Regions from separate parts of the Pseudorhizobium sp. NPDC055634 genome, predicted to be linked through region 3. Evidence: predicted binding sites of a transcription regulator. Region 3 holds the regulator's gene; each other region holds the start of a gene.
What was found. The regulator LexA, encoded in region 3, represses DNA repair genes until DNA is damaged. The targets are predictions, from matches to a motif close to TGTTCNNNNTGTGTTCNG.
Positions count from the first base shown of each region.

Region 1 (2,921 bases), on a different contig from region 3:
GACGGCAATGGTCAGGAGGACCGGTCGCAGCCGGAGCCATCCCGCCCTCGCGCCGATGCCCGTGGAGGCGTAGAGGCCGAGTGCCGCGATCGCGCCGGCGCCAAGCACGGGCGGGGAGCGCGTCAGGAAGACGGCTAGGCTCACGAGGAGAACGAGCAGGAGCTTCGGCCCCGCGGGAAGCCGGTGAAGCCGGCTGTCGCCCTCCACGTAGAGCGAGTTCAGCACGCGGCGATCTCCCGGTAGCGACCGATCGCGTCGTCGGGCGGTCCGTCCACCAGGATCCTTCCCTCGTGGAAGAGCAGCACGCGGTCGAAGGTCTCGATGAGTTCCAGGTCGTGACTGATGACGAGGACGTGCTCCTCGAGACGGTCGATCGTTTCCTGGACGAGGCGGCGGTTGCGCAGGTCGAGCTGGTTCGTCGGCTCGTCGAGGATCACAAGCGCCGGTTCGGTAACGAGGACGGAGGCAAGCGCCGCAAGCTGCAGTTCGCCGCCGGACAGTTCGTGCACCCGACGGTCCGCCAGATGCGCGATGCCGAAGCGTCCAAGCACGCCGTCGACCCGGGCTTGCACCTCGCTCCGGGCCAGCCGGCGGCTGCGAAGGCCGAGTTCGATGTCCTCGCGCAGGATCGGCAGGATGATCTGGTTCTGCGGGTTCTGGAAGATGAAGCCGACCTTGCCGCGAACCGCGTCGCCGTCCGAGGCCGTGTCGAGCCCATCGACCGTGACGAGGCCTTCGCTCGGCTGCACGAGGCCGTTGATCATCCGCGCGAAGGTGGTCTTGCCCGAGCCGTTGAGGCCGATGATGCCGATGCGGCGCTCCGAGAGCGAGAGGGTCGAGGGATGGACCGCCACGCGCCCTTCGAAGCTCGCTCCTGCCTGAACAAATCTGACGTCCAACCGCGCGTCCTCTTGCCTGTCAGGCTCCTATAGAACGGATGCGGGGGGAGGGGAATGCAAAACAGAACGTGAACATTGAACTATGTCCGTTCTCGCCCTACTCTCCCGGCATGGCGATTCTCATCCCCAACCAGCAGGCGCGGTGGATATTCCTCGAACGGCAGGGCCTCTCCCTGCCGCCCTCCCGCAGCCTCGACAAGGCGGGGCTCCTGAGCCTCATCGACAAGCTCGGCTTCGTGCAGGTGGACAGTATCGCGACCGTCGAGCGCGCCCACCACATGATCCTGTTCTCCCGCAACCAGACCTATCGGCGCGAGCACCTGCGGCAACTCCTGGAGAAGGAAGGCGAGCTTTTCGAGCACTGGACGCACGATGCATCGGTCATCCCGTCGGCCTTCTTCCGCTACTGGAAGCACCGTTTCGTGCGCCGCGAGGCCGTGATCGGCGAACGCTGGCGCAAATGGCAGGGCGAGGATTTCGACAGCGCCTTCGAGGAAACCTACCGGCGCATCGTCGAGTGCGGCCCGATCATGGCCCGTGAGGTGAAGGCTGAGGAGCACAAGTCCGGCGGCTGGTGGAACTGGCATCCGAGCAAGACGGCGCTGGAATACTACTGGCACACGGGAAAGCTGGCGATTGCCGGGCGGGTGAATTTCCAGAAGATCTACGACCTGACGGAGAGGGTGCTTCCCACCCGTCATTACGAGCCGGAGGTCAGTCCCGAGGAGTTCGTTGACTGGGCCTGCCGCAGCGCGCTGCAGCGGCTGGGATTTGCGACATCCGGCGAGATCGCCGCGTTCTGGGCCCTGGTCGGCCCACAGGAGGCAAAGGACTGGGTCACTGCCCACCGCGACGAACTGACCGAGGTGGTGATCGAGAGCGCCGATGGCGGCAGGCCGCGGGCAGCCCATGCCTTCCACGATTTCTCCGCCCTGGCGCAGGCCGCTCCCGCGCCTCCGGGCCGCATCCGGGTGCTGAGCCCCTTCGATCCGCTGCTGCGCGACCGCAACCGGGCCGAACGGTTGTTCAATTTCAGCTACCGGATAGAAATCTTCGTGCCCGAACCGATGCGCCAGTACGGCTACTACGTCTTCCCGCTGCTGGAAGGAGACCGGATGATCGGCCGCATCGACATGAAGGCGGACCGCAAGGCCGGCTCGCTCGACGTCAGGCGGCTGTGGCTGGAGCCCGGGGTGAGGGCATCGAGCGGCAGGCTGGAACGGCTGGAGGCCGAGCTTTCGCGTGTCGCGCGTTTCGCCGGGGTCGGGCGGGTCAGCTTCCTCGACGGCTGGCGGGGCTGAGGCCGGCAGGCCTCAGCAGATCACCGTCTCGGTAATCCGGATGCCGAAACCTTCCAGGCCGACATAGTGCCGCTCGCTGCGGGTCAGAAGCTTGATGGAGGTGATCCCGAGATCCTTGAGGATCTGTGCGCCGAGGCCGATTTCCAGCCATTCGCTTTCGCGCGCCTGGGCCTGCTCGTGGGCTTCCTGGTCCTGGCGGTACTTGCGGCCGTGGTCCTTCTGGCCGACGCCGACCGAACCTTCGCGCAGATAAATGATCACGCCGCGTCCCTCGGTCGCGATCTTCTCCATGTAGGTGTCGAGGGGGCGCTGGGCGCCGAAGACATCGGCCGCCACGTTCTCCAGATGCAGCCGCACCGGAATGTCGACGCCGTCGCGGATGTCGCCGAAGATGATCGCGACGTGCTGCATCGGGTCCCAGGGCAGGGAATAGGCATGGCCCTTGGCCTTGCCGTAGCGCGTCGCCACGTCGAAGCTCGACTGCAGCTCGATCAGGGTTTCCTTGCGCTGCCTGTAGGCGATGAGGTCGGCCACGGAAACCTGCTTCAGGCCGTGCTTCTCGGCGAACTCGGTGACCTGGGCGCCGCGGGTGACGGTTCCGTCGTCGTTGACGAGTTCGCAGATGACCCCGACCGGCGGCAGGCCCGCAAGCTTGCAGAGATCGACGGCTGCTTCCGTATGGCCGGAGCGCATCAGCACGCCGCCCTCGCGCGCGACGAGC
Region 1 covers NZ_JBSHHW010000011.1:120,014-122,934, forward strand. The annotation lists gene ACWGPT_RS17435 (CbiQ family ECF transporter T component) at 1-222, opposite strand, end outside; gene ACWGPT_RS17440 (energy-coupling factor ABC transporter ATP-binding protein) at 219-899, opposite strand; gene ACWGPT_RS17445 (winged helix-turn-helix domain-containing protein) at 1,010-2,200, shown strand; gene ribB (3,4-dihydroxy-2-butanone-4-phosphate synthase) at 2,213-2,921, opposite strand, start outside.
Region 1: the regulator LexA is predicted to act here: its motif matches at 957-974, upstream of ACWGPT_RS17440 (energy-coupling factor ABC transporter ATP-binding protein).

Region 2 (2,921 bases), on a different contig from region 3:
CGGGGCGGGAGGCCGGAGGGCGGCTCGACTGTTTCGTCCTCGGCCTCAACGACCTGCGCAGGGAAACGGGCGTCCTGCCGCAGCCGGGACGAACCTATCTGGTGCCCTGGATCATGCAGGTGGTCCTTGCGGCCCGCGCGCATGGTCTCGACGTGATCGACAGCGTTTTCAACGATTTCCGGGATGCGGACGGATTTGCAGACGAATGCGCCCAGGGCCGTGCGATGGGATTTGACGGAAAGATGCTGATCCACCCCGGCCAGATCGAGGCCGCCAACCGGGCGTTCGGTCCGTCCGACGAGGAGGTTGCGGAGGCCGACGCGATCATCGCCGCCTTTGCCGAACCGGCGGCCCGGGACCTCAACGTCATCAACATGAACGGCAAAATGGTCGAGCGGCTTCACCTGGAACAGGCGGAGCGGCTGGTGGCCAAGGCCCGGTATATCTCTGAAAGAAAGACCAAGGCATGAAACTCTACCGCTTCCTGACCGGACCCGACGACTCCTCCTTCTGCCACCGCGTCACCGATGCCTTGAACAAGGGTTGGGAACTGCATGGCTCGCCCAGCCACAGCTTCAATGCGGCCGAAAACCGGATGTATTGCGGACAGGCCGTGACCAAGACGGTCGAGGGCAAGGAGTATCATCCCGAGATGAAGCTCGGCGAGCAGTAGGCCGGTTCACGACGAGCTACGGATCAGCGTTCCGTAGCCTCTTCGGCACTCGCCTCGATCCGCTCCATGTCATCGTCGCTCAGGCCGAAGTGGTGGCCGATCTCGTGGATCAGGACATGGGTGATGATATCGCCCAGCGTCTCCTCGTTCTCGGCCCAGTAGTCGAGGATCGGGCGCCGGTACAGCCGGATTCGGTTGGGCAGCTCGCCGGTTTCCATGGAAAAACGCTCGGAAATGCCGCGTCCTTCGAAGAGGCCGAGCAGGTCGAAAGGCGTTTCGAGCGCCATGTCCTCGAAGATCTCGTCGTCCGGGAAATCCTCGATCTCGATGGTCAGATTGGTCGTTAGCGCCCGGAATTCCTCCGGAAGATTGCCATAGGCTTCGATTGCCAACGATTCAAAGGCGCTGATGGTCGGCGCGTGGCGATCCCGCCAATCGTCGGTGTGGTCTATACGGGCCATAGATGCTCCTTGTTGGGGCTCATATAATCTATTCCAGAAAATTTTCGAGAGGATTCATGGGCCTCCCGGAGAAGCCGGGCGCTTCTTCCAAAATGTGGTTGACTCTTCGGGAGAGCTCTGGAATCCATTAGAACATAAAGTGAACATGCCTAAATATGGAGCTGACGCCATGGCCATGCACGCCAGGGCGCAGGAGAGACTTATTGCCCTGCGTGAGACGATTGCCAAGCTGGAAGGCAAGACACCGACGCTGGTGGCGGAGAAGCAGCCGCGGGTAAGAGGGACGACGTGCCCTGTCCCGTCGACGGTAAGAGTTTCGCTGGGCGTTGCGGAAATGGATGCCGCGCTGGAAGGCGGGCTGCCCCTCGATGCCATGACGGAAATCAGGACTTCCGCCATGCGCGATGCCGGGGCGGGCAGCGGGGTCGTTCTGGCGCTGGCGTCGCTTATCCAGAGACAGGCGCACATCCCGGCTCTGCTGTGGATCAGCGACAGGTTTTCGAGTGGCGAGGCTGGTTTGCCCTATCCCGTGGGGCTTGCGCAATATGGTCTCAAGGTCGAGCATTTCCTCCATGCCATGCCTCGAAAGCTGGAGGAGGCATTGTGGCTGGCCGAAACGGCTGCGGCGAGCGGCGCCCTGGCCGCGACCATCCTTGAAATCAGGGGCAATCCTTCGTCTTTTGGTCTGTCCGAGAGCCGGAGGCTCAGCCTGAGGGCAAAGTCGGCGAGGCGGCCGATCTTGCTTTTGCGGCATGCGGGCGAGGAGGAGGCGAGCAGCGCCGCCTTCCGTTTCCATGCCGAACCCGGTCCCGCTTCGGAGCGGGTCCTTCCCAATGGAGCCATGCTTGGCGGCAGCATCGGCTTTCCCGTCTTCCGTCTGACGCTTGAGAAGAGCCGCAACCCGGCTCCGCTCGCTCTTACCCTGGAGTGGAATTCCCGTGACCGCCAATTTTCCCTCGCCCGGCCAGAACCGGCTCGCCTTTCCGTCAACGGGGCAACGCATCCTGGCGCTGGTCTTCCCGCATCTGCCGACAGACCGGATCGCGCGCCGGCTGTGGGGCGCCTCCTGGCGTTTGACAGGGCGTCCTGATTATCCGCCCTTGCTGTGTTCAGGACGGCGGGACAATGCCATCCGCCTGACGGCGCTGGACGAACAGGCGGCGGAACTCGGCCTGCGCCAGGGCCAGGGCCTGGCCGAGGCGCGGGCCATGCATCCCACGATCGATATCGTCGAAGAGGATCCCGCGGCCGACGGTACGCTCCTGGAAGCGCTTGCCGACTGGTGCGATCGCTATACGCCGCTGGTGGCACTGGACGGCAGTGACGGCCTGTTCCTGGACATTACCGGCTGCTCGCATCTTTTCGGCGGAGAACAGGCACTGCTCGACGATATCCTGCTTCGCCTCTTCCAGATGGGGTTCAAGGTCCAGGGAGCGATTTCAGGGTCGCCGGGCCTGTCCTGGGCCGCCTGCCGCTTCGGAGCGGGCGGGGTGATCCCGAACGGTGCCGCGGAAGAAGTGCTCCGGCCCTTGCCGGTCGCCTGCCTGAGGATCGGAAGCGAAACCGTCGGGGCGCTGAACAAGCTCGGATTGAAACAGGTAGGAAACCTTTTCTCGGTGCCGCGGGCGCCCTTGGCACGCCGGTTCGGCAGCCATCTCCTGCTCCGGTTTGACCAGGCGCTGGGCGGGGTGGAGGAGCCGATCTCGCCGCGCCGTCCGGTGGCCTTTCTGTCGGTCGAGCGCAAGCTGGCGGAAGTGATCCAGGCGGAAGAGGAAATCCTGGAACTC
Region 2 covers NZ_JBSHHW010000009.1:102,311-105,231, forward strand. The annotation lists gene ACWGPT_RS15445 (HpcH/HpaI aldolase/citrate lyase family protein) at 1-470, shown strand, start outside; gene ACWGPT_RS15450 (DUF1737 domain-containing protein) at 467-673, shown strand; gene ACWGPT_RS15455 (metallopeptidase family protein) at 697-1,134, opposite strand; gene ACWGPT_RS15460 (ImuA family protein) at 1,304-2,224, shown strand; gene ACWGPT_RS15465 (Y-family DNA polymerase) at 2,238-2,921, shown strand, end outside.
Region 2: the regulator LexA is predicted to act here: its motif matches at 1,263-1,280, upstream of ACWGPT_RS15460 (ImuA family protein).

Region 3 (2,921 bases):
ATGCCCCTCGGGCTGGATGCGCCGCTCCTGGGATTGATGGGCATGGGTCTTGAGGCGGTCATCGCCGTCGCAGGCCATGTCGCGGCCTGGGGCGGAGATGTCGGCACCGGCCGCCAGCACCGGTGGTTCCTGGCCATCGCCTCGGCAGGCTTCCTGCTGCTTGCGCTGCTGCGCACGCCGCTTCGGCTCCTGGGCGTGCCGGCAATGCTGCTTGCCTTCGCGCTGAGCTGGCATGAAGCGCGTCTGCCGCCGCCGGACCTCCTGGTCTCCGAAGACGGGACGCTCGTCGCGCTGGCGACGGGCCCCGTCGCAACGAACCGGGCCCGCCCGCCGGCCTTCATCTTCGACCAGTGGCAACGCGCACTTCTGCTTCCCGATCCCGTCGCCCCGGTCGTGTCGCCGGCGGGTGACATTGGCCTTGCCGCGACGGATGAACCCTCCGCGGCCTCGAGCGCAGACCCGAGCTCAAGCACTCTCCCGACGGCGCCCCAGACAGCGCCCCGGACTGCCTCCCGGATAGCCCAGTTGACCGACGATCAGCGCGCCCGGGTGCGCTCGGAGATGAAGGCGTCACTTGCCGCCGCCGCTGCCGATGCGGGACGGTTCCATTGCCGGCAGAAGGCATGGTGCCTGGCGGTGACGCGGGAGGGTGCGGTTGTCGCCGTGGTGGAGGATCCAAGGCTCGCCGGCAGCGCCTGCGACATCGCCGCTCTGGTCGTCGCCCCGCGGACGCGGCTGGCAGAATGTCTGTCCGGCGCGCTCATGCTGAACGGCGCGAGCCTCAGAAGGACAGGCGCCCTGGAAATCCGCATGAACGGCAGCCCCGATCCGTCGATGTGGCGCGCGCATGCCGCAAGCGCCGATACCCGGCGCCCTTGGACCAGCCATCGACTTTATGACTGGCGCACGGATCGTTTCGACGAAACGCTTCCCCGCAGCCTCCTGCGGCTTCTCAGTGGTAGCGCCGGATGAGGCCGACGAGCTTACCCTGGACCTTGACGCGGTCGGCGGGAAGAATGCGGGTTTCGTAGGCGGGATTTGCCGCTTCCAGCGCGATCGAGGCGCCGCGGCGCCGGAAGCGCTTCAGCGTTGCCTCCTCGTCGTCGACGAGCGCCACGACGATGTCGCCCGGGCTTGCTGTCTGGCCGTTGCGGATGATCACCGTATCGCCATCCAGGATGCCGGCCTCGATCATCGAGTCGCCCTTGACCTCGAGCGCATAATGCTCGCCGGCTCCCAGCATCTCGGCCGGGACGGCAATGTCGTGGGTGTTGTTCTGGATCGCCGAGATCGGCACGCCGGCCGCGATGCGGCCCATGACGGGCACGCTCGTGCTGGTGTTCTCATTGCTTGCCGCAACCGGCTGGGCCGCCGGCGCAGGCTTCTGCTTGCCGAGGCTGCCTTCGATGACGCTCGGCGAAAAGCCGCGGCGGGGCTGCAGGCTGCTGCTATAGGCTTCCGGCAGCTTGATGACCTCCAGCGCGCGTGCCCGATTGGGCAGGCGGCGGATGAAGCCGCGTTCCTCAAGCGCCGTGATGAGCCGGTGGATGCCGGATTTCGACGCGAGGTCGAGTGCGTCCTTCATCTCGTCGAACGACGGCGGAACCCCCGACTCCTTCATCCGTTCGTGAATGAAAAGAAGAAGTTCCTGCTGTTTGCGCGTGAGCATCCGGGTTTCCTAAGCGTGAAACAAAGCCAGAACAGACGATATATGTTCCGGATGCGTTCCGCAAGGCAAAAGTTCCAGCTGTTTGGCACCCCGCTTCTCCCATCCCGCCGTGACAGCGGCGATCGTTGCTGTTAAGGACGTCGCGTCCGCCGCTGCCGGGTCAGCGTGACGGACGACGACGCCTGCCTCGAAGGAGTTTCCGCCATGGACATCAAGCCCAATTTTGAAGTCGTTGTGGGTGAAGGAGAAGGCCGCGTGCTGTTCTCCCAGGCGCGCCGGTTTTCGCTGATCGCCGGTCCGTGCCAGATGGAGAGCCGCGACCACGCCTTCATGATCGCCGGAACGCTGAAGGAATTGTGCGCCAAGCTCGGGATCGGCCTCGTCTACAAGTCCTCCTTCGACAAGGCCAACCGCACGTCGCTGACGGGCAAGCGCGGGATCGGCCTCGACAGCGCGATGGAAATCTTAGCTGACCTGAAGAAGGAATTCGGCTTCCCGGTCCTCACCGACATTCATACCGAAGAACAATGTGCCCTCGTGGCGCCCACGGTCGATATCCTTCAGATCCCGGCCTTCCTCTGCCGGCAGACGGATCTCCTCGTGGCGGCGGCGAAGACCGGCCGCGTCATCAACGTCAAGAAGGGCCAGTTCCTCGCGCCCTGGGACATGAAGAACGTCCAGGCCAAGTTCACCGCGAGCGGCAATCCGAACGTGCTCCTGTGCGAGCGGGGCGTTTCCTTCGGCTACAACACGCTCGTCTCCGACATGCGCTCGCTGCCGATCATGGCGGCCATGGGGTCGCCGGTCGTCTTCGATGCCACCCATTCTGTGCAGCAGCCGGGCGGGCAGGGCGGTTCTTCGGGCGGCCAGCGCGAGTTCGTCGAGACGCTGGCGCGCGCGGCGGTGGCCGTCGGCGTCGCCGGGCTTTTCATCGAGACGCACGAGGATCCGGACAATGCGCCCTCCGATGGCCCCAACATGGTCCATCTGAAGGACATGCCGCGGCTCCTGGAAAAGCTTCTGGCCTTCGACGCCGTCGCCAAGTCCGCTTAGGCGCCGCAGCGGCAGCCGGATTGTAATTCGCCTGTCATCGATTAAGAGACATTGTCACTGACCGCACGGCATTGGGTTTACCTCAGGGAGAGATCATGACCGCCATTACCGATATCATCGCACGCGAAATCCTCGACAGCCGCGGCAATCCCACCGTCGAGGTCGACGTCTATCTCGAAGACGGCAGCATGGGCCGCGC
Region 3 covers NZ_JBSHHW010000004.1:379,575-382,495, forward strand. The annotation lists gene ACWGPT_RS09260 (ComEC/Rec2 family competence protein) at 1-972, shown strand, start outside; gene lexA (transcriptional repressor LexA) at 953-1,669, opposite strand; gene kdsA (3-deoxy-8-phosphooctulonate synthase) at 1,874-2,722, shown strand; gene eno (phosphopyruvate hydratase) at 2,818-2,921, shown strand, end outside.